One region of the Pseudomonas palmensis genome, then DNA from elsewhere that is predicted to be linked to it. Evidence: predicted binding sites of a transcription regulator. Region 1 holds the regulator's gene; each other region holds the start of a gene.
What was found. Region 1 encodes sigma-54, which starts transcription at its own class of promoters, with help from an activator protein. Its sites were predicted from a motif close to ANTGGCATNNANNTTGCTNT; they were not measured.
Positions count from the first base shown of each region.

Region 2: the regulator sigma-54 is predicted to act here: its motif matches at 5,159-5,178, upstream of glnA (glutamate--ammonia ligase).
Region 3: the regulator sigma-54 is predicted to act here: its motif matches at 2,871-2,890, upstream of glnK (P-II family nitrogen regulator).

Region 1 covers NZ_CP187958.1:1,080,492-1,087,575, reverse strand. The annotation lists gene rapZ (RNase adapter RapZ) at 1-698, opposite strand, end outside; gene ptsN (PTS IIA-like nitrogen regulatory protein PtsN) at 701-1,165, opposite strand; gene hpf (ribosome hibernation-promoting factor, HPF/YfiA family) at 1,178-1,486, opposite strand; gene ACPRTJ_RS05080 (RNA polymerase factor sigma-54) at 1,569-3,062, opposite strand; gene lptB (LPS export ABC transporter ATP-binding protein) at 3,251-3,976, opposite strand; gene lptA (lipopolysaccharide transport periplasmic protein LptA) at 3,977-4,501, opposite strand; gene lptC (LPS export ABC transporter periplasmic protein LptC) at 4,488-5,060, opposite strand; gene ACPRTJ_RS05060 (KdsC family phosphatase) at 5,069-5,593, opposite strand; gene ACPRTJ_RS05055 (KpsF/GutQ family sugar-phosphate isomerase) at 5,594-6,568, opposite strand; gene ACPRTJ_RS05050 (ATP-binding cassette domain-containing protein) at 6,825-7,084, shown strand, end outside.
Region 2 covers NZ_CP187958.1:1,877,664-1,884,747, reverse strand. The annotation lists gene ACPRTJ_RS08555 (tRNA (cytidine(34)-2'-O)-methyltransferase) at 1-46, opposite strand, end outside; gene ACPRTJ_RS08550 (hypothetical protein) at 45-482, shown strand; gene ntrC (nitrogen regulation protein NR(I)) at 754-2,190, opposite strand; gene glnL (nitrogen regulation protein NR(II)) at 2,187-3,272, opposite strand; gene glnA (glutamate--ammonia ligase) at 3,656-5,062, opposite strand; gene thiI (tRNA uracil 4-sulfurtransferase ThiI) at 5,394-6,848, shown strand; gene typA (translational GTPase TypA) at 6,977-7,084, shown strand, end outside.
Region 3 covers NZ_CP187958.1:2,415,727-2,422,810, forward strand. The annotation lists gene ACPRTJ_RS11055 (PAAR domain-containing protein) at 1-199, opposite strand, end outside; partial or broken gene ACPRTJ_RS11060 (hypothetical protein) at 416-517, opposite strand; gene ACPRTJ_RS11065 (YifB family Mg chelatase-like AAA ATPase) at 618-2,108, opposite strand; partial or broken gene ACPRTJ_RS11070 (GNAT family N-acetyltransferase) at 2,265-2,378, shown strand; gene ACPRTJ_RS11075 (accessory factor UbiK family protein) at 2,421-2,684, opposite strand; gene glnK (P-II family nitrogen regulator) at 3,026-3,364, shown strand; gene ACPRTJ_RS11085 (ammonium transporter) at 3,406-4,731, shown strand; gene sutA (transcriptional regulator SutA) at 5,197-5,520, shown strand; gene ACPRTJ_RS11095 (HAD family hydrolase) at 5,681-6,376, opposite strand; gene xerC (tyrosine recombinase XerC) at 6,373-7,084, opposite strand, start outside.

The DNA.
Region 1 (7,084 bases):
TTGAGCAGGTACGACGAAATGTCCTGGAACATCTCCTCGACGTCCGGTTGCGCGGCCAGGTAGTCGATGACCGGTTGCTCCAACCCCGAATGATCCCGCAGCTCGGGCTTCCAATAGGGGTTGGGCAGGCAGCGCACATCGAACACCAGATCGGCGTCGACCGGCATGCCACGCTTGAAGCCGAACGACTCCACCAGAAACGCCGTGCCCGGCTCGGGCTGGTTGAGCAGGCGCAGCTTGATCGAGTCGCGCAGCTGGTACAGGTTGAGGTTGGTGGTGTCGATCTTGAGGTCGGCCAGGTCGGCGATCGGCCCCAGTAGGTCGCTCTCTACCCGGATGGCTTCGGCCAGGGAGCGTTGCGTGTTGGTCAGCGGGTGGCGCCGGCGCGTCTCCGAGAAGCGCTTGAGCAGGGTTTCCTCGTCGGCGTCCAGGTACACCACATCGCAATGGATGTGCTTGCTGCGGGCATCCTCCAGCAGCTCGGGGAAGCGGCTCAGGTGGCTGGGCAGGTTGCGCGCGTCGATGGAAACGGCCACCAGCGGCTGCAGCAGCTCGGTATTGATCAGTGCGTTTTCGGCCAGTTGCGGCAACAGCCCGGCAGGCAGGTTGTCGATGCAGTAGTAGCCGTTGTCCTCAAGTACCGCGAGCGCGGTGCTCTTGCCGGAGCCGGAGCGACCGCTGACGATGATCAAGCGCATGTTCAGTGCCCGTTTTGCACGTCCAGTACGACCTGGTACAGGGATTGGCTATCGGTGGCCGCGCGCAGTTTGTCGCGCACGTCCTTGCGGTCGAGCATGCTGGCGATCTGGCGCAGCAGCTCAAGGTGCGCATCGGTGGCGGCTTCCGGGACCAGCAGCAGAAACAGCAGGTCGACGGGAGCGCCATCGATGGCGTCGAAGTCGATGGGAGCGTCCAGGTGCAGCAGGGCGCTTACCGGTTTTTCACAACCTTTCAAGCGGCAGTGCGGGATGGCGATACCATTGCCGAAGCCGGTCGAACCCAGTTTTTCACGGGCGATCAGGCTCTCGAACACGGTTTGGGTGTCCAGCTCGGGTACTTCCTTGCCGATCAGATTGGCAATCTGTTCGAGCGCACGCTTTTTACTGCCGCCCGGCACGTTCACGAGGGAACGGCCGGGGGTCAGGATATCTTCTAGTCGGATCATGGGTGGGGGGGATCAGCGGGCCGCTGCACCTTGCAGGAGGCTTTGCTGTTTTTCCTTGTGTTTTTTCAGTTGGCGGTCGAGCTTGTCGGTAAGGGCGTCGATCGCTGCATACATGTCTTGATGTTCGGCGTTGGCAACCACTTCGCCGCCCGGGATCTGCAAGGTAGCCTCAATTTTCTGCTGAAGCTTTTCGACCTTCATGATCACCGTCACGTTGGTGATCTTGTCGAAGTGACCCTCCAGTCGTTTCAGCTTCTGCTCGACATACTCGCGCAGTGGCGGAGTGACTTCTACATGCTGTCCACTGATATTGACTTGCATACAGCTTCTCCTTTTGTTGCCGGTGCATAAGAGGCAGGTGTTGCGCCTGCCACTGAATTGCGGTGGCACATCTCAGGGGATGTCACATCAATCGCTTGCGTTCGCTCGACGGTGCAATGCCAAGGGACTCGCGGTACTTGGCGACGGTGCGACGGGCTACCTGGATGCCTTGTGCCTCCAGTAAACCAGCGATCTTGCTGTCACTCAATGGCTTTTTCTGATTTTCAGCCGCGACCAGTTTCTTGATGATCGCGCGGATCGCCGTGGACGAGCATTCGCCGCCCTCGGAGGTGCTCACGTGGCTCGAGAAAAAGTATTTCAGTTCGTAGATGCCGCGCGGGGTGTGCATGTATTTCTGCGTGGTCACCCGCGAAATGGTCGACTCGTGCATGCCCACCGCCTCGGCGATATCGTGCAGTACCAGCGGTTTCATCGCCTCGTCGCCGTGGTCGAGAAAGCCGCGCTGGTGCTCGACGATCTGCGTGGCCACCTTCATCAGCGTCTCGTTGCGGCTCTGCAGGCTCTTGATGAACCAGCGCGCCTCCTGCAACTGGTTGCGCATGAAGGTGTTGTCGGCGCTGGTGTCGGCGCGACGCACGAAGCCGGCGTATTGCGGGTTGACCCGCAGGCGCGGCACGGCTTCCTGGTTCAGCTCGACCAGCCAGCGGTCGGAATCCTTGCGCACGATGACATCGGGCACCACGTATTCGGCTTCGCTGGACTCGATCTGCGAGCCGGGGCGCGGGTTGAGGCTCTGTACCAGTTCGATGACCTGGCGCAGTTCGTCTTCCTTGAGCTTCATGCGACGCATCAGCTGGCTGTAGTCGCGGCTGCCGAGCAGGTCGATGTAGTCGCTGACCAGGCGCTGCGCCTCGGCCATCCACTGCGTACGCGGCGGCAGCTGGCGCAGTTGCAGCAGCAGGCATTCGCTGAGGTTGCGGGCACCGATGCCGGCGGGCTCGAACTGCTGGATACGGTGCAGCACGGCCTCGACTTCGTCGAGTTCGATGTCCAGTTCCGGGTCGAACGACTCGCACACCTCTTCGAGGGTTTCCTCGAGATAGCCCTGGTTGTTGATGCAGTCGATCAGCGTCACGGCAATCAGCCGGTCGGTGTCGGACATCGGTGCCAGGTTGAGCTGCCACAGCAGGTGGCTCTGCAGGCTCTCGCCGGCAGAGGTGCGGGTGGTGAAGTCCCACTCGTCATCGTCATTGCTGGGCAGGCTGCTGGCGCTGGTCTGGTAGATGTCTTCCCAGGCCGTGTCGACCGGCAGTTCGTTGGGGATGCGCTCGTTCCATTCGCCTTCTTCGAGGTTGTCCACCGTGGGGGCGGACTCCTGGAAGCTGCTCTCCTGAGGTTCGGCAACCGGCTTGGTCTCGGCGTTGTCGGCCATCGGGTCGCTGTTGTCGAAATCCTCGCCTTCTTCCTGGCGTTCGAGCATCGGGTTGGACTCCAGCGCCTCCTGGATTTCCTGTTGCAGGTCCAGGGTGGAGAGCTGGAGCAGTCGGATAGCCTGTTGCAACTGAGGAGTCATCGTCAGTTGCTGGCCCATTCTTAGGACGAGCGATGGTTTCATGGCTGGGGCTTAACACCTTATTCGCCGGCGCACAGGCGCCATCTACTACAAGGGCGCGAGAGGCGCCAACTTTAAGCAAATTATATGCCTGAAATCAAAGCGTTTGCCTAGAGCGCTGGAACAATTAACCCCGGGTGGAGCCATTTGCCAGCGCCCAGGCAGCGCCATGTTCAGCCATGTGCCGCAGCTTACAGGCGGAACTCGTGGCCGAGGTACACCTCTTTCACCAGGTCGTTGGCCAGGATGGTCTGTGCATCGCCTTCGGCGATCAACTGGCCATCGTTGACGATGTAGGCGGTCTCGCAGATATCCAGGGTTTCACGGACGTTGTGGTCGGTGATCAGCACGCCGATGCCCTTGGCCTTGAGGTGGTGGATGATCTGCTTGATGTCGCCCACGGAGATCGGGTCGACACCGGCGAAAGGTTCGTCGAGCAGGATGAACTTGGGCGCGGTGGCCAGTGCCCGGGCAATCTCCACCCTGCGCCGCTCACCACCGGACAGGCTCATGCCCAGGTTGTCGCGGATGTGGCTGATGTGAAATTCCTGCAGCAGGCTTTCAAGCTCCTTGCGGCGACCATCGCGGTCGAGCTCCTTGCGGGTCTCGAGGATCGCCATGATGTTGTCGGCCACCGACAGCTTGCGAAAGATCGAGGCTTCCTGCGGCAGGTAGCCGATGCCGGCACGTGCGCGACCATGCATGGGCTGGTGGCTGACGTCCAGGTCGTCGATCAGCACGCGGCCCTGGTCGGCCTGTACCAGGCCGACGATCATGTAGAAGCAGGTGGTCTTGCCGGCGCCGTTGGGGCCGAGCAGGCCGACGATCTGGCCGCTGTCGATGGACAGGCTGACATCACGCACGACTTGCCGGCTTTTGTAGGCCTTGGCCAGGTGCTGGGCTTTGAGGGTTGCCATCTACTCGGCCTTCTTCTTCGGCTGGATCACCATGTCGATGCGCGGACGCGACTCGGTGACTTTGCCACCGCGACCAGCGGTAGCGATCTGCTTCACCGTGTCGTAGACGATTTTCTCGCCTTCGGTGGTGTTGCCTTCATTAATGACCTTGGCGCGGTCGATCAGCACGATGCGGTTCTGTGGCGCATTGTACTGAATGGTCTTGCCGTAGCCCTGCATCTTGTCCGGCTTGGCTGCGCTCTGCTGCTGCTCGAAGTAGGCCAGGTTGCCCACCGAGGTCACGACGTCGATATCGCCGGAGGCAGTGCGGGTGATGGTCACGGTGTTGCCTTTGATCATCATCGAGCCCTGGGTGATGATCACGTCACCGGTATAGGTGGCAACGCCTTTCTTGTCATCCAGTTGAGCCTGGTCAGCCTGGATACGGATAGGCTGATCACGGTCGTTCGGCAGGGCCCAGGCGCTCGCGCTTCCCAGTGCTGCGCTCAGGCTGAGCAAAAAGGGGAGGGTTTTAACGAGCCTCATACTGTCCTCTTACGTTGGACAGCAGGTTCATCCTGCCGTCTTTCAGATACGCTTTCATTCCCTTGCCCGTAGTTGTGCCACCGGCGCCGTCGATTCTAACGGCTTGCTCGGTCTGCGCATATTGCTTCTGCGGGAAGACTGTCATGCGGGTGGTGGTAATGATGGTTTCGCGGTTCTGGTCGTCGGTGCGGGCAACCCGCACGTTGTCGATCAGTTCCACTTCGGTGCCGTCCGGGTTGACCTCGCCGCGGGTGCTCTGCACGTGCCACGGGTAGGCGGTACCGCGGTACATGTTGAGGTCCGGCGTGGTCAGCAGCGTCACTTCGCTGGCCTTGAGGTGTTCGACCTTGTCGGCGGTCATCTCGTACTGCAGCTTGCCATCGGGCAGAAACTGCACGCTGTGGGCATTGATGGCGTAGTAGTCGATGGCGCTTTCGTCGACCTGCGCTGCGGGCTCGTCGAGGAACGTCTCGGGGCTGATGTTCCAGTAGCCGACCGCTGCAAACAAGGCAGCGATCACACTGAACAGCGCGATATTGCGGATCTTTTTACTGAACATGGATCGCTCTACAGGTAGTTGGCATTCGCCGCGTCCAGGTTGCCCTGGGCTTGCAGGATCAGTTCGCAGAACTCGCGGGCTGCGCCTTCGCCACCGCGCGCAAGGGTCACGCCATGGGCGTGCTGGCGCACGAACGGAGCGGCACTGGCTACGGCCATGCCCAGGCCGACCCGGCGAATCACCGGCAGGTCTGGCAGGTCGTCGCCCAGGTAGGCAACCTGTTCATAGCTTAGGCCCAGTTGACCAAGAAGGTCGTCGAGCACCACCAGTTTATCTTCGCGGCCCTGGTACAGGTGCGGGATGCCGAGGTTTTTCGCACGACGTTCGACCACCGGCGTCTTGCGCCCGCTGATGATCGCGGTGGTCACGCCCGAGTTCATGAGCATCTTGATGCCCTGGCCGTCGAGGGTGTTGAAGGTCTTGAATTCGCTGCCGTCCTCGAGAAAGTACAGGCGACCGTCGGTCAGCACGCCGTCCACATCGAATACCGCCAGCTTGATGGCCTTGCCGCGTTGCAGCAGATCGTCGTTCATTTACATCACTCCGGCGCGCAGCAGGTCGTGCATGTTCAGGGCGCCGACCGGCTGGTCGAGCGTGTCCACCACCACCAGCGCGCTGATCTTGTGGTCTTCCATGATCTTCAGGGCCTCGGCCGCGAGCATCTCGGCGCGGGCGGTCTTGCCGTGTACGGTCATCACTTCGTCGATCAGCGTGGTGTGCACGTCGATGTTGCGATCCAGGCTGCGGCGCAGGTCGCCGTCGGTGAACACCCCGGCCAGGCGGCCGTCGCTTTCGCGCACCACGGTCATGCCCAAACCTTTGCGAGACATTTCAAGCAGGGCGTCCTTGAGTAGCGTGCCGCGCTGAACCTGGGGCAGTTCGTCACCGCCGTGCATCACGTTCTCGACCTTGAGCAGCAGGCGTCGGCCCAAGGCACCGCCCGGGTGCGAGAAGGCGAAGTCTTCGGCGGTGAAGCCGCGCGCCTCGAGCAGGGCGATGGCCAGGGCGTCGCCGAGTACCAGCGCAGCGGTGGTGGAGGACGTCGGGGCCAGGTTCAGCGGGCAGGCCTCCTGGCCCACGCGGGCGTCCAGGTTGACCTCGGCGGCCTTGGCCAGCGGCGAGTCGGGGTTGCCGGTGAGGCTGATGAGCTTGATGCCCAGGCGCTTGATCAGTGGCAGCAGGGTCACGATTTCGTTGGTGGTGCCCGAGTTGGACAGTGCCAGGATGATGTCGTCCCGGGTGATCATGCCCATGTCGCCGTGGCTGGCCTCGGCGGGATGAACGAAGAACGACGTGGTGCCGGTGCTGGCCAGGGTGGCGGCAATCTTGTTGCCGATGTGCCCGGATTTGCCCATGCCCACCACCACGACCCGGCCCTTGCTGGCCAGGATCAGCTCGCAGGCCTTGACGAAATCGGCGTCGATATGGGCCAGCAGGCCCTCTACCGCTTCAATCTCGAGACGGATGGTGCGCTGTGCGGATTGGATCAGGTCGGTGGATTGGCTCATGTCGTAGATCGGATTGCCTGATGAAAAGGCGGGGATTATAGCGGTAATGCGCCAAAGCCTCACCTGTGATTGCAAGGATGCTCTGCCAGAAACCTTAAGTGAGCCTTAACTTGAGCTGAACAGCCTCGGTGATGGCCTTGGGGTGGCTCTATCAGCGGTGCTATAGTTCGCCGCCTGTTCGGCCCGCTCGGAGCGTGCGTGCCTCCATGAAGGAGGTTGGCGTCTGAGTGAAAAGGCTGCATCGCAAGGAGTTTAGATGAGCGTTGATAACGCCTACGCGGTCGAATTGAAGGGCGTGACCTTCAAGCGCGGCGCGCGCAGCATCTTCAATAATGTCGACATACGCATTCCCCGCGGCAAGGTTACCGGCATCATGGGGCCTTCCGGGTGCGGCAAGACCACGCTGCTGCGTCTGATGGGCGCGCAACTGCGCCCTGCCAGCGGCGAGGTGTGGGTGGCCGGGCAAAACCTGCCGACCCTGTCGCGCAGCGACCTGTTCGACGCGCGCAAGCACAT
Region 2 (7,084 bases), 800 kb from region 1:
CGGTATTCGGTGGAATTTCCGGTTGAAAAAGGATGACGTGAAACATGCACGGCTCCGAGCATAAAGATGACGAGCATTCTACCCCCGAACCGGACCCGCGTTCGAAACTGTGGCCGCGGGTGCTGTTCTCCATGGCCCTGTTCGGCATGCTGGTGGGCCTGATGATCGGCCGCCTCACCGCGCCTGAACCACGGGTACTGGAGCGGGTGGAGGTGGTGGCCGATGGCCTGAACCTGTGGTTCAACGAAGAGCCGCAACTGCATGGCGAGGAGGTCGAGGGCACGCTGGCGCTGGTGTTCCAGGCCAGCGGGCGGAGCCAGAAGGGTCAGTTGCAGTTGGCGGGCAAGCCCGTGAGCTGGCGCCTGCAGAACAGCGACCAGGGCCTGTTGCTGAGCCTGGTGGCGGCCCGGCCGCTGCGCGGCGACTGGGCCGGCGAGCCGGTGCAGGGCCGCTGGAGGGTGCAGGTGAAACTGCACGAATAAAAGAGGGGATTCCCCGGCCTGCCTGTACCAAGGTCCCCAAAACTGGGTTGTGCTTAGGTATATGCAGGGGGTGTGCCAAGTTGGCCTGGGGCAATGGAACCAGGGGTTTTGCAGGGTTTGATGCGGTTGTGAGGGGTGTTTTTGCCTTCAGGCGGTGCAGCGGGGGCAGGCATGGTGCAGCAATGGGGCAAGCCGTTCGCCGGCAAGGCCGGCTCCTACAGGTACGGCGGCGTTTGTAGGAACCGGCCTTGCCGGCGAAGAGGCCCCTGAGTCAGGCCTCGTCGTCGCCCTCGTCGTCCCCGCCGTCGACCTTCATGCCCAGTTCCTTGATCTTGCGCGTCAGGGTGTTGCGCCCCCAGCCCAGCAGCACCGCTGCATCGCGCCGCCGCCCGGCGGTGTGCTTGAGCGCCGTCTCGATCATGATCCGCTCGAAACTCGGCACTGCGCTGTCCAGCAGGTTCGACTGGCCACGGCTCAGCGCCTGGTCGGCCCACTGGCGCAGCGCCTGCTCCCAGTTGGTCACCGGCGCCGCGTCCTGCGGCAGGTTCAGCAGCTCCGGCGGCAAGTCGCCGATATGCACCTCGCGCCCCGAGGCCATCACCGTGATCCAGCGGCAGGTGTTCTCCAGCTGGCGCACGTTGCCCGGCCACGGCAGGTTGCGCATGAACTCCTCGGTCTCGGGCTTGAGCAGCTTGGGCTCCACCGACAGCTCCTGCGCCGCACGCCCCAGAAAGTGCCGGGCCAGGGTCGGGATGTCTTCGCGGCGGTCGGCCAGGCGCGGGATGTGGATGCGGATCACGTTCAGGCGGTGGAACAGGTCTTCACGGAACTTGCCGGCCTGCACCAGGGTTTCCAGGTTCTGGTGGGTGGCGGCAATGATGCGCACGTCCACCTTCACCGGCACATGCCCGCCCACCCGGTAGAATTCGCCATCGGCCAGCACGCGCAGCAGGCGGGTCTGGGTGTCGGCCGGCATGTCGCCGATCTCGTCGAGAAACAGCGTGCCGCCGTCGGCCTGCTCGAAACGCCCGCGGCGCAGGTTGGCCGCGCCGGTGAACGCGCCCTTTTCATGGCCGAACAGCTCGGATTCCATCAGGTCCTTGGGGATCGCCGCCATGTTCAGCGCGATGAACGGCGAGGCGGCGCGCGGGCTGTGACGGTGCAGGGCGTGGGCCACCAACTCCTTGCCGGTGCCCGATTCGCCGTTGATCAGCACGGTGATGTTGGAATGGCTGAGCCGGCCGATGGCGCGAAACACCTCCTGCATGGCCGGCGCTTCGCCGATGATTTCCGGGGTGCGGGTCAGCGCCTGGGGCTCGGCCATGCCCTGCTGTTCCTGGGCGTGCTGGTTGGCGCGCTTGACCAGCGACACCGCCTCGTCCACGTCGAATGGCTTGGGCAGGTACTCGAACGCGCCGCCCTGGTACGAGGCCACGGCGCTGTCCAGGTCCGAGTGCGCGGTCATGATGATCACCGGCAGACGCGGGTGCTGCTCGCGGATCTGCGCCAGCAGGTCCAGGCCGCTGGCACCGGGCATGCGAATGTCGGAGATGATCACGTCCGGCTGCTGGCGGGCCAGGCGGCTCATGACCCCATCGGCACTGTCGAAGCTCTGGGTGGTCATGCCTTCCTGTTGCAGGGCTTTTTCCAGGACCCAACGGATGGAGCGGTCGTCGTCGACGATCCAGACGGTTTCGCTTCGGCTCATGAAGAAGTGGCTCCTTGTTCCAGCGGCAGGAAGATCGAGAAGGTGGTGTGGCCAGGGTGGCTGTCACATTCGATCAGGCCCTGGTGCTGGCTGATGATGTTCTGGGTGATGGCCAGGCCCAGCCCGGTACCGTCCGGGCGACCGCTGACCATGGGATAGAAGAGGGTGTCCTGCAGTTCCGCGGGTATACCCGGGCCGTTGTCGATGATTTCGATGCGCGCCACCAGGCGGTGGCGGGTGTGGCCGATGGTGAACTGGCGCATGGCGCGGCTGCGCAGGGTGATGCGGCCCAGGCGCAGCTCGTTCTGCCCGCTGATGGCCTGCATGGCGTTGCGCACGATGTTGAGCACGGCCTGGATCATCTGCTCGCGGTCCACCAGCACGTCGGGCAGGCTCGGGTCGTAGTCGCGCACCAGGGTGATGCCGCCCTGGCTTTCGGCCTCCACCAGGCTGCACACGCGCTCGAGCACTTCGTGGATGTTGGTCATGGCCAGCGACGGCAGTTTGTTGGAGCCGAGCATGCGGTCGACCAGGTTACGCAGGCGGTCGGCCTCTTCGATGATGACGTTGGTGTAGTCCTTGAGGCCGTTGTCGGGCAGTTCGCGGGCCAGCAGCTGCGCGGCGCCACGGATGCCGCCCAGCGGGTTCTTGATTTCGTGGGCCATGCCGCGCACCAGCATCTTGGTGGTTTCCTGCTTGGACAGCTGCGCCTCTTCCTTGGTGATGCGCAGCAGGCGGTCGCGCGGGTGCACTTCGAGCAGCAGCAGGGTGCGGCCGTGGTTGAGGATCGGGGTGACGGCGTAGTCGACGGTCAGGGTCTGGCCGGTGAGGGCGGTGAGCATGGCTTCGCGCTTGGTGAACGGGTGCGCGTGCTCCACGGCCTGGCGCAGCGAGTTGAGCGCTTCGGTCGATTCGGTGAACAGCTCGCTGATGAACTGCCCGTGGCTGCGCTGGCCGCTGATGGCCAGGAGCATTTCCGCTGCCGGGTTCATGTACTCCAGGCGCAATTCGGCATTGAGCAGAATGGTGGCAGTGGTCAGGTTGTCCAGTAGCAGTCGGTGCAGTGCATCGCTGATGGTCATGGGGCGTCGTTGACCTCTTTTGGCACAGTACCGCCCTGATCGGGGCCAGGGTGGCGCGCGCTGGTAATCGGCTGATGCCAGGAAAATGCAAGAACCAAACCAAGGCTCCGAAAAGAAGCGCAATTCCCTGAAACCGGGCCTTGGCTGCGCAAAAAATGACTGGGTTAACAGGTTGCAGGCTGTTTTTGAACCAAAATGGGCTGTTGGTGCAGGGGTAGCGCTGCCTTGTGCACCATTGTAGAGCACTGCTGACTTCATCGCGGGTCAAGCCCGTTCCCACTGGTTTGTAGCAGCGGCTTGACCCGCGATGAAGTCAGCGCAAAAAAAAGGCCTCCCGAATGGGAGGCCTCTCTCGTTACGCCGCGTGAGCGAGCGTCACTGGCTTAGCAGCTGTAGTACAGCTCGTATTCCAGTGGGTGTACGAAGGTGCGCACCTTGATTTCTTCTTCGCTTTTCAGGGCGATGTAGGCATCGATGAACTCGTCGGAGAACACGCCGCCCTTGGTCAGGAACGCACGGCCCTTGTCCAGCTCTTCCAGGGCTTCCTTCAGGCTGCCACAGACCTGCGGGATCTCTTTGGCCTCTTCAGGCGGCAGGTCGTACAGGTTCTTGTCGGCGGCATCGCCTGGGTGGATCTTGTTCTGGATGCCGTCCAGGCCGGCCATCAGCAGCGCAGCGAAGGCCAGGTACGGGTTGGCCGCCGGGTCCGGGAAGCGCGCTTCGATACGGCGGGCCTTGGGGCTCGACACGTAAGGAATGCGGATCGAGGCAGAACGGTTGCGTGCCGAGTAGGCCAGCATGACCGGGGCTTCGAAGCCCGGGACCAGACGCTTGTAGGAGTTGGTCGACGGGTTGGTGAAGCCGTTCAGGGCCTTGCCGTGCTTGATGATGCCGCCGATGAAGTACAGGGCGGTATCGGACAGGCCGGCATAGCCTTCGCCGGCGAAGGTGTTCTTGCCGTCTTTCCAGATCGACATGTGCACGTGCATGCCCGAGCCGTTGTCGCCGTATAGCGGTTTTGGCATGAAGGTAGCGGTGCGGCCATAGGCGTCGGCAACGTTGTGCACGACGTATTTCAGGGTCTGAACTTCGTCAGCTTTTTTCACCAGGGTGTTGAACTTGACGCCGATTTCGTTCTGACCGGCAGTCGCCACTTCGTGGTGGTGCACTTCGACGACCTGGCCCATTTCTTCCAGTGCGTTGCACATGGCAGTACGGATCTCGTGGTCGTGGTCGAACGGCGGAACCGGGAAGTAGCCGCCCTTGACGCCTGGACGGTGGCCCTTGTTGCCACCTTCCACGTCCTGGTCGGACATCCACGAGCCCTGCTCGGAGTAGATCTTGAACATCGAGCCCGAAATGTCGGACTTGAACTTCACTTCGTCGAAGATGAAGAACTCAGGCTCAGGGCCTGCGAATACGGTGTCGCCGATGCCGGTGGAGCGCAGGAACTCTTCGGCCTGCTTGGCGATGGCGCGCGGGTCGCGGTCGTAGCCTTGCATGGTCGACGGTTCGATGATGTCGCAGACCAGGATCAGGGTCGGCTCTTCGGTGAACGGGTCGAGCACGGCGGTGGAGTCGTCCGGCATCAGGATCATGTCGGAGGCTTCGATGCCTTTCCAGCCAGCGATGGAGGAACCGTCGAACATCTTGCCGGCTTCGAAGAAGTCGTCTTCCAGCGCGTCACGGGCTGGCATGGTGACGTGGTGCTGGGTGCCCTTGGTGTCAGTGAAGCGCAGATCAATCCATTTAACGTCATGATCTTTGATGAGTTGAACCGACTTCGACATGGTGTCCTCCGGGTGGGGTAGAGCGTGCCTGTGCAGCCCTTGTAATTTGGGTGATGCCGGGCGCGAATAGTCGGCCAAGGCAACCTGCCTCACAAGGGAGCAAATTGCATGCCAGTGCCCCGAGTTGGGTTTTTCGCCCCATTCTCACGCGTTTACGGGTGCCAACGGCGCTTCAGGGGTTTTTCCTGCACCCTTAGGAGGCGTTTTTTCGTTTGAGTGACCCAAAATGGTGCGCGTGAAACCTTCTGTACAAAAGTTGCTCAAAGCTTGAGCGAATTCCGCTATAATCCGCGCCCCTTCTTTTTCGGCTGGCCACGCGCGCGCTGTTTTCATGAAACTAATCGTCAAAGTCTTTCCAGAGATCACCATCAAGAGCCGCCCGGTTCGAAAGCGCTTCATCCGTCAACTGGGCCGCAACATCCGCACCGTGCTCAAGGACCTGGATCCTGCGCTCGCGGTCGATGGTGTCTGGGACAATCTGGAGGTGGTCACCCGCCTGGACGACGAGAAAGTGCTGCGCGAAATGACCGAGCGCCTGAGCTGCATGCCGGGCATCGCGCATTTCCTCCAGGTCGATGAGTACCCGCTGGGCGACTTCGACGATATCGTCGCCAAGTGCAAGACGCATTTCGGCCACCTGCTGGCCGGCAAGCACTTTGCCGTGCGCTGCAAGCGCGGCGGCCACCATGATTTCAGCTCGATGGACGTCGACCGCTATGTCGGCAGCCAGCTGCGCCAGCAGTGCGGCGCCGCCGGCATCGACCTGCGCAACCCCGAAGTGGAAGTGCGCATCGAGATCCGCGACAAGCGCCTGTACGTGATCCACAACCAGCACAAGGGCATCGGCGGCTACCCGCTGGGCGCGCTGGAGCAGACCCTGGTGCTGATGTCCGGCGGCTTCGACTCCACCGTGGCGGCCTACCAGATGATGCGCCGCGGCCTGATGACCCACTTCTGCTTCTTCAACCTGGGCGGCCGTGCCCACGAGCTGGGCGTGATGGAAGTCGCGCACTACCTGTGGAAGAAGTACGGCAGCAGCCAGCGCGTGCTGTTCGTCAGCGTGCCGTTCGAAGAGGTGGTGGGCGAGATCCTCGGCAAGGTCGACAACAGCTACATGGGCGTGACCCTCAAGCGCATGATGCTGCGCGCCGCCACCAACATCGCCGACCGCCTGCAGATCGACGCGCTGGTCACCGGCGAGGCGATTTCCCAGGTGTCCAGCCAGACATTGCCCAACCTGGCGGTGATCGACTCGGCCACCGAGAAGCTGGTGCTGCGCCCGCTGCTGGCCAGCCACAAGCAGGACATCATCGACCAGGCCAATGAAATCGGCACCGCCGAGTTCGCCAAGCACATGCCAGAGTACTGCGGCGTGATCTCGGTGAACCCGACCACCTGTGCCAAGCGTCACCGCGTCGACCATGAAGAGAAGCAGTTCGACATGGCCGTGCTCGAGCGCGCCCTGGAACGCGCCCGCCTGGTGTCCATCGACCACGTGATCGATGAACTGGGCCAGGATATCCAGATCGAAGAAGTCAGCCAGGCGCTGGCCGGGCAGGTGGTGATCGACATTCGTCACCCCGACGCCCAGGAAGACCAGCCTCTGGAACTGGACGGCATCGAGGTCAAGGCCTTGCCGTTCTACGCCCTCAACAGTCGCTTCAAGGAGCTGGACCCCACGCGCCAGTACTTGCTGTATTGCGACAAGGGAGTGATGAGTCGCCTGCATGCCCACCATCTACTGAGTGAGGGGCATGCCAATGTGCGCGTTTATCGTCCGACATAAGATGCCGGGGTTGTATGGCGGCAGTATCCGCCATCGCCCTCCCGACCGACGAGCCCGTTGAGCGCCGTTCATTCACATTCGCCGCCTAGACTGGGCGGCAACCCGAATCCTCTGATCGAGATACACAAGTGATCGAAAATCTACGCAACATCGCCATCATCGCCCACGTTGACCATGGCAAGACCACCCTGGTAGACAAACTGCTGCGTCAGTCCGGCACCCTGGAGCGCAACGAG
Region 3 (7,084 bases), 1.3 Mb from region 1:
TGAGGCCGTCCTGTCGCCAGCGCGATTCACCCTCGATGATCGTGCCTTCTGCACCGCAGTGAGGGCAGGGTGTGGTCCTGTCGCCTTCAAGTAGCCAAGGGATGTCGTGCACCTGGCCGCGCGCATGACTGGCTATGCAGATTGCACCTGTACTGGTGAGATCTCCGTCCAGACCTTGGCCCTTGCCGAAGATATTCATGCGCTGGCTCATGATTCACCCGCGCAATGGAAGCAATGGGAAAGGAGAACGTTTTTCTTGGTCATGAGTGGGTGTCGCAAGCTGGGAAGAGCGCAACTTAGCAGTTGCTTATCCCGGATTTTCCCGGCTTGGAACGGTAAGGAAAGGTCCTGCGTGATTTTAGGATTTGGACGTAATCAGGTGTGCCAGGCTGTCGCCGTGGCTGGTATCCGGGGCGATCACGGCGCCCAGTTGCAAACGCTTGGCCAGGGGCACCGCAATGACCGCGGCAAGCAGGAAGATGACGGCTGTTTGCAAAAGGCTGCCTTCGTGTGGCATCGCTCGGCTCCAGGGGGCTGCTACGGCGGCAGCGTTGAACAGTGAGGGCGCATGATGAGGCTGCGCCCGGCATTGCACAAACCGATGGGCGTCAAGGCACCTAAGGCCCGGGGCGGTACTGCAGGGCCTCGGCCAGGTGCACACGCGCAATGTGTGCGGCCTGTTCCAGATCGGCCAGCGTACGTGCCACCTTGAGCAGGCGGTGCGCGGCCCGTAGCGACAAGGTTAGTCGTTCGCACGCGGTTTCCAGCCAGTGCTGATCGTCAGTGGACAGCGCGCAGTGCTGGCGCAGGCCGGGCAGCTCGAGAAAGGCGTTGGCACAGCCCTGGCGCTGTTGTTGTCGTTCGCGTGCGGCAGCCACCTGCCCTGCGATGTGGGCACTGGCGGGGCCGTTGTCGGTGCAGTGCGAGAGCGCCGTGGCTTCACGGGCGACGGTCAGGTGCAGGTCGATGCGATCAAGCAACGGGCCGGAGAGCTTGTTGCGGTAGCGCTGGATCTGGTCGCTGCTGCATCGACAGCGACCGGTGGGGTCGCCATGGTAGCCGCAGGGGCAGGGGTTCATCGCCGCCACCAATTGGAAGCGGGCCGGGAAGCGGATCTTGTCCTTGGCCCGGGCGATCACGATTTCGCCCGATTCCAGTGGCTCGCGGAGCACTTCCAGCACGCGCCGCTCGAACTCCGGCAACTCATCCAGAAACAGCACGCCATGGTGGGCCAGGGTGATCTCGCCGGGTTGCGGGCGGCTGCCACCGCCGACCAGTGCGGCCCCCGACGCCGAGTGATGCGGGTGGCGAAAAGGACGCTGCGGCCAGCTGTTGAGCGGCAGCGGGCTGGCGACCGACTGGATGGCCGCCACCTCCAGCGCTTCGCGCTCGTTCAGCGGTGGCAGCAGACCGGGCAGGCGGCTGGCGAGCAGGGTCTTGCCGGTGCCGGGTGGCCCGCTGAACAGCAGGTTGTGGGCCCCGGCCGCCGCGACCAGCAGGGCACGCTTGGCGGCGAGCTGGCCCTGTACCTCGTTGAGGTCGGGGTAGGGCTGGCTGTGCAGGACCAGGCCGTTGGCCTTGTAGGGTTCGAGGGGCTGCTGGCCGTTGAGGTGCGCGACCAGTTCCAGCAGGTGGTCTACGGCGTACACCACCAGGCCCGAAGCCAGGCAGGCCTCCTCGGCATTCTCCCGTGGCACCACCAGGGCGCGCCCGGCTTCGCGGGCGGCAAGGGCGGCAGGCAGCACGCCCTGCACGCAGCGCACCGCCCCCGACAGCGCCAGCTCGCCCAGGCATTCCACTGCGTGCAGCGAGGCGATCGGCATCTGCCCGTTGGCGGCCAGGATGCCCAGGGCTATGGCCAGGTCGAAGCGTCCGCCATCCTTGGGCAGGTCGGCGGGGGCGAGGTTGAGGGTGATGCGCCGCGCGGGGAACTCCAGGCCGGAGTTGAGGATGGCGCTGCGCACACGGTCCTTGCTTTCCTTCACCGTGGCTTCGGGCAGGCCGACCAGGGTCAGGTTGGGCAGGCCGTTGGCCAGGTGCGCTTCGATGGTGACCGCAGGGGCCAGCACGCCCACCTGGGCGCGGCTGTGGACAAGGGCGAGGGACATGCACACTCCATGATCGGGACAATGCCGCGTCCTGCGGCTGGGGCAAGGATAGTGGTGCGCGCGCAGGGTGCGCGGGGGAGAGTGAGTCGAGGTTTTGCAGCGGTTGACGGGGCCAGGGGCGCTGGTCAAGATCACGGCGCCCCGGTGCAGCCTTCGGGCCGCGACGGCGTGCGTGCCAATGGCTTCTATCGTCGCTTGGGGTGGGAGGTGGTGGCGCAGTTGGAGGAGGGGGATGTGCGGTATGAGAAGGTGAGGCAGGCCCCTGCATGACCCTGCAGGCGCCGGCCCCGCCGACGAAGGCTGCGCTGCGCTCTACTCGGCAGCCGCCGGGTTCAGCCGCGCTTCCATCTCTTCGACCTTGGCCTCCAGCGCCTCCAGGCGTGCGCGGGTGCGGGCCAGCACTACCATCTGGCTGTCGAACTCCTCACGGCTGACCAGTTCCAGCTTGCTGAAACCACTTTGCAGCAGCGCCTTGAACTGGCTTTCCAGTTCGCTGCGCGGCTGCGCGGTGTCACCGCTGAACAGGCGCGAGGCCTGGTCGCTCAGGGCATCGAGAAAGGCTTTGGGCGCGAGCATGTTGGTCCGTCCGGTAAATGCAAAGAGGCGGCCAGTGTAACACGCACCCCACGCCCGCTCGCCCCGCACGCTTTTCGCGCATTCTCGCGACCGGGAGTGCACCGTTTTTGTGCGTGTTTGCCCTGCTGGCGACTGGCCAATTCCCCGTAAGGCACGCAAGCCGTTGTAATTGGTGGCTTTGGCAGACATGGCAAGGTTTCTGCTTAGAGCCAAGTGACTCATGCACTGGTGTCGGGCCTTGGGATTGAGGCCGACGAAGCGTTACAAAGCCAGGCACTGCGCTTAGACTTGAGACGGGTTTGTTTTCCTGGGGCAAGTCCACCAATTCGGGAGAGAGTTTCATGAAGCTAGTCACTGCCATCATCAAGCCATTCAAGTTGGACGACGTGCGCGAGTCGCTGTCCGAAATCGGCGTGCAGGGCATTACCGTCACGGAAGTCAAAGGCTTCGGACGGCAGAAAGGCCACACCGAGCTGTATCGCGGTGCTGAATACGTAGTCGATTTCCTGCCCAAGGTGAAGATCGATGTCGCCATCGACGACAAGGACCTGGACCGGGTCATCGAGGCGATCACCAAGGCGGCCAACACCGGCAAGATCGGTGACGGCAAGATTTTCGTGGTCAATCTGGAACAGGCCATCCGCATCCGTACCGGTGAAACCGATACCGACGCGATCTAAGTAACGCCGCCCCAAACCCCAACGCCCCAGGAGATAACAATATGACTCTGCGTCAGTTCGCAGGGCTAGGAGCCCTTTTGTCCCTCGTAATGCCTGGCATGGCCATGGCAGAGGAGGCAGCCGCCCCCGTGCTCAACTCCGGCGACACCGCCTGGATGTTGACCGCCACCGCGCTGGTGCTGTTCATGACCATCCCGGGCCTGGCGTTGTTCTACGGCGGCATGGTGCGTTCCAAGAACGTGCTTTCGGTGATGATGCAGTGTTTCGCCATCACCGGCCTGATCAGCATTCTGTGGATGGTCTACGGCTACAGCCTGGCGTTCGATACCACGGGTATGGAAGAGGGCGTGGTCAACTTCAATTCCTTCGTCGGCGGGTTCTCCAAGGCCTTCCTGGCCGGCGTCACCCCCGCGAGCCTGACCTCGTTGTTCCCCGAGGCGGTGTTCATCACCTTCCAGATGACCTTCGCCATCATTACTCCGGCCCTGATCGTCGGTGCCTTTGCCGAGCGCATGAAGTTCTCGGCCATGCTGATCTTCATGGCCGTGTGGTTCACCCTGGTCTACGCACCGATCGCGCACATGGTCTGGTCCGGTGCCGGCGGCCTGATGTGGGACTGGGGCGTACTGGACTTTGCCGGTGGCACCGTGGTGCATATCAATGCGGGTATCGCAGGCCTGGTGGCGTGCCTGGTGCTGGGCAAGCGCAAGGGTTTCCCGACCACCCCGATGGCCCCGCACAACCTGGGCTACACCCTGATGGGCGCGGCCATGCTGTGGATCGGCTGGTTCGGCTTCAACGCCGGCTCCGCAGCCGCTGCCAACGGCACCGCCGGCATGGCCATGCTGGTGACCCAGATCGCCACGGCCGCCGCTGCGCTGGGCTGGATGTTCGCCGAGTGGATCACCCACGGCAAACCCAGCGCCCTGGGCATCGCCTCCGGTGTGGTGGCGGGCCTGGTGGCGATCACCCCGGCTGCGGGCACCGTAGGCCCGATGGGCGCGCTGGTGATCGGCCTGGTATCGGGTGTGGTGTGCTTCTTCTGCGCCACCAGCCTCAAGCGCAAGATGGGCTATGACGACTCCCTGGACGCCTTCGGCGTGCATGGCATCGGCGGCATCGTCGGCGCGATTCTCACCGGCGTGTTCGCGGCCCCTGCACTGGGCGGCTTCGGTACCGTCGAAGATATCGGCGCACAGGTCTGGGTGCAGGCCAAGGGCGTGGGCTTCACGGTGATCTACACCGCTATCGTCACCTACGTGATTCTGAAGGTGCTGGACCTGGTGATGGGCCTGCGGGTCAACGAAGAGGAAGAAGCGGTCGGCCTCGACCTCGCGCAGCACAACGAGCGTGGCTACAACCTGTAACATGCTCGAAAAAACATGCCCGGCTTGCCGGGCATTTTTTTGCCTGGATTTTGTCCATCCAAGGGCACGCAAACGGTTTCCACGGGGGCATTTGCAGGCGCTTGACGCTGTAATGGCCATCAAGCATAAAACTTACAGCGAACAAGGATATTTAGGCACTTTGCTTTTTCACACATCACGCTAGAATGCGCGCCGTAGGGTGCGGATGACCTGTCCGCGCACTTCGATACCCTTTGCTAGGCTTGGCATTGAACAGGCCGCTCACGGCGGGGTCAGCTGGTGAAGCAATGCCGGCAGCTCTTTCTTTTTGTCGGGCCCTGCACGGGCCCGCACGGTGCTCGCCAGGCGGTAGGGCGGGCGCCGCTGGCCGCGGGCTACCCGTGGCCCTGGATTTTTCCGGCAGTGGCCGCACCTGGCGCTGTTGGTCTATAACTTATCTGCTTTTCGCAAGTCATGAGGTAGAACATGAGCGACGATGATCTGGAAAACGACGACCTCGAAGTGGGCGACGAAGACGATACCGATGAAGGCCTGGAAGCGGCTGCCGACGACGTTGCCGATGACAGCGGTGACGACAGCCCCGCACCGGTAGCCAAGGGCAAGTCCAAGGCTGCGGTCTCGGTCGACGAAATGCCCAGCATGGAAGCCAAGCAGAAGGAGCGCGACGCGCTCGCCAAGGCGATGGAAGAGTTCCTGTCGCGTGGCGGCAAGGTGCAGGAAGTGGAGGCCAACGTGGTCGCCGATCCGCCCAAGAAGCCAGACAACAAGTACGGTAGCCGTCCTATCTGAGGGGTGCCGTCGAACAGAAGAGCCCGCCGTCGCTGCGGGCTTTTTTGTGGGTGGCGTTATCGGTTGCCGCTGCTGACGCTATGGCGGGGCAGGCGCGCTCCTACAACGATCACCGCAACCCTTGTGGGAGCGGGCTTGACCCGCGATGGGGCCAGCGGGGCTAACGCCAACTGAGCAACAGCTCAGGCAGCTGCGACAGGCGCTGGATCTCGGCATCCGGCTGCCCCTTGGCCGTCCACGCCTTGCCCTGCGGGTTGAACCATATCGCGCGCAGGCCGGCCTGCTGGGCCCCGGCGATGTCGTCGCCCGGGTGGTCGCCGATATGCACGGCATTGCCGGCCTCGGCCTGGCCCTGGCGCAATGCTTCGAGAAACGGCTGCGGGTCGGGCTTGCCGATGCCCAGGTCCTCGGCGCACAGGGCGAACCTGAAATAGTCGGCCAGCCCCAGGCGCCTCACGTCGGCATTGCCATTGGTAACCACGCCCAGGGTGTAGCGATGGCGCAGCACCTCCAGCACTGGCTGCACCTCGGGGAAGATATCCACCTGGTGGCGCGCATGCAGGAACACTTCAAAGCCCTCGTTGGCCAGGGCGTGGGCCCTGGCTTCGCTGTAGCCGACGTCGCTCATGGCATGGAACAGCACCTTGCGCCGCAAGGCGCTGATGCGATGCCGCAGGCCCGGCTCGGCCTGCACCAGGCGCTCGCGAATGGCATACAGGTGCTCCACCGGCACCGCGCCCAGGTCGGGTGCATTCGCCGCCAGCCAGTCGCGCAGCACGGCCTCGGCACTGACAATGACCGGGGCGGTGTCCCACAGGGTGTCGTCCAGGTCGAAGGTGATCAGCTGAATGCTCATGAGTCACTGTCCTTGCTGCGTTTGGCCCTTGGGTGGGCGCTGTCATAGACGCTCGCCAGGTGCTGGAAGTCCAGGTGAGTGTAGATCTGCGTGGTGGCGATGTCGGCATGCCCGAGCATTTCCTGCACCGCACGCAGGTCCTGGGACGATTCGAGCAGGTGGCTGGCGAAGGAGTGGCGCAGCATGTGCGGGTGCAGGTTCTGCCCCAGCTCGCGGCTGCCCGCCGCCTGGACCCGCAGCTGGATCGCCCGCGGGCCCAGGCGCCGGCCTTGCTGGCTGACGAACACCGCGTTGTCCTGCGGGGCGCTGATGCCGCGCAGCGCCAGCCACTTTTCCAATGCCTCTCGGGCTTTGCGGCCTACCGGCAGCACGCGGGTCTTGCTGCCCTTGCCATGCACCTGCACCAGGCCGGCTGGCAGGTCGAGCTGATCGAGATCGAGGCTGGTCAGCTCCGACAGGCGCAGGCCCGAGGAGTAGAACAGCTCGAGCATGGCCTGGTCGCGGCGGGCGAGAAAGTCGTCGTCCACCGCGCCTTCGAGCAATTGCAGCGCGCGGTCGGTATCGAGGGTCTTGGGCAGCCGGCGCTCGCCCTTGGGCGCGGCCAGGCCGTTGGCCGGGTCGTGGTCGCACAGGCCTTCGCGGTTCAGGTAGCGGTACAGGCCGCGCACCGCCGAAAGCATGCGCGCCAGGCTGCGCGACGACTGCCCG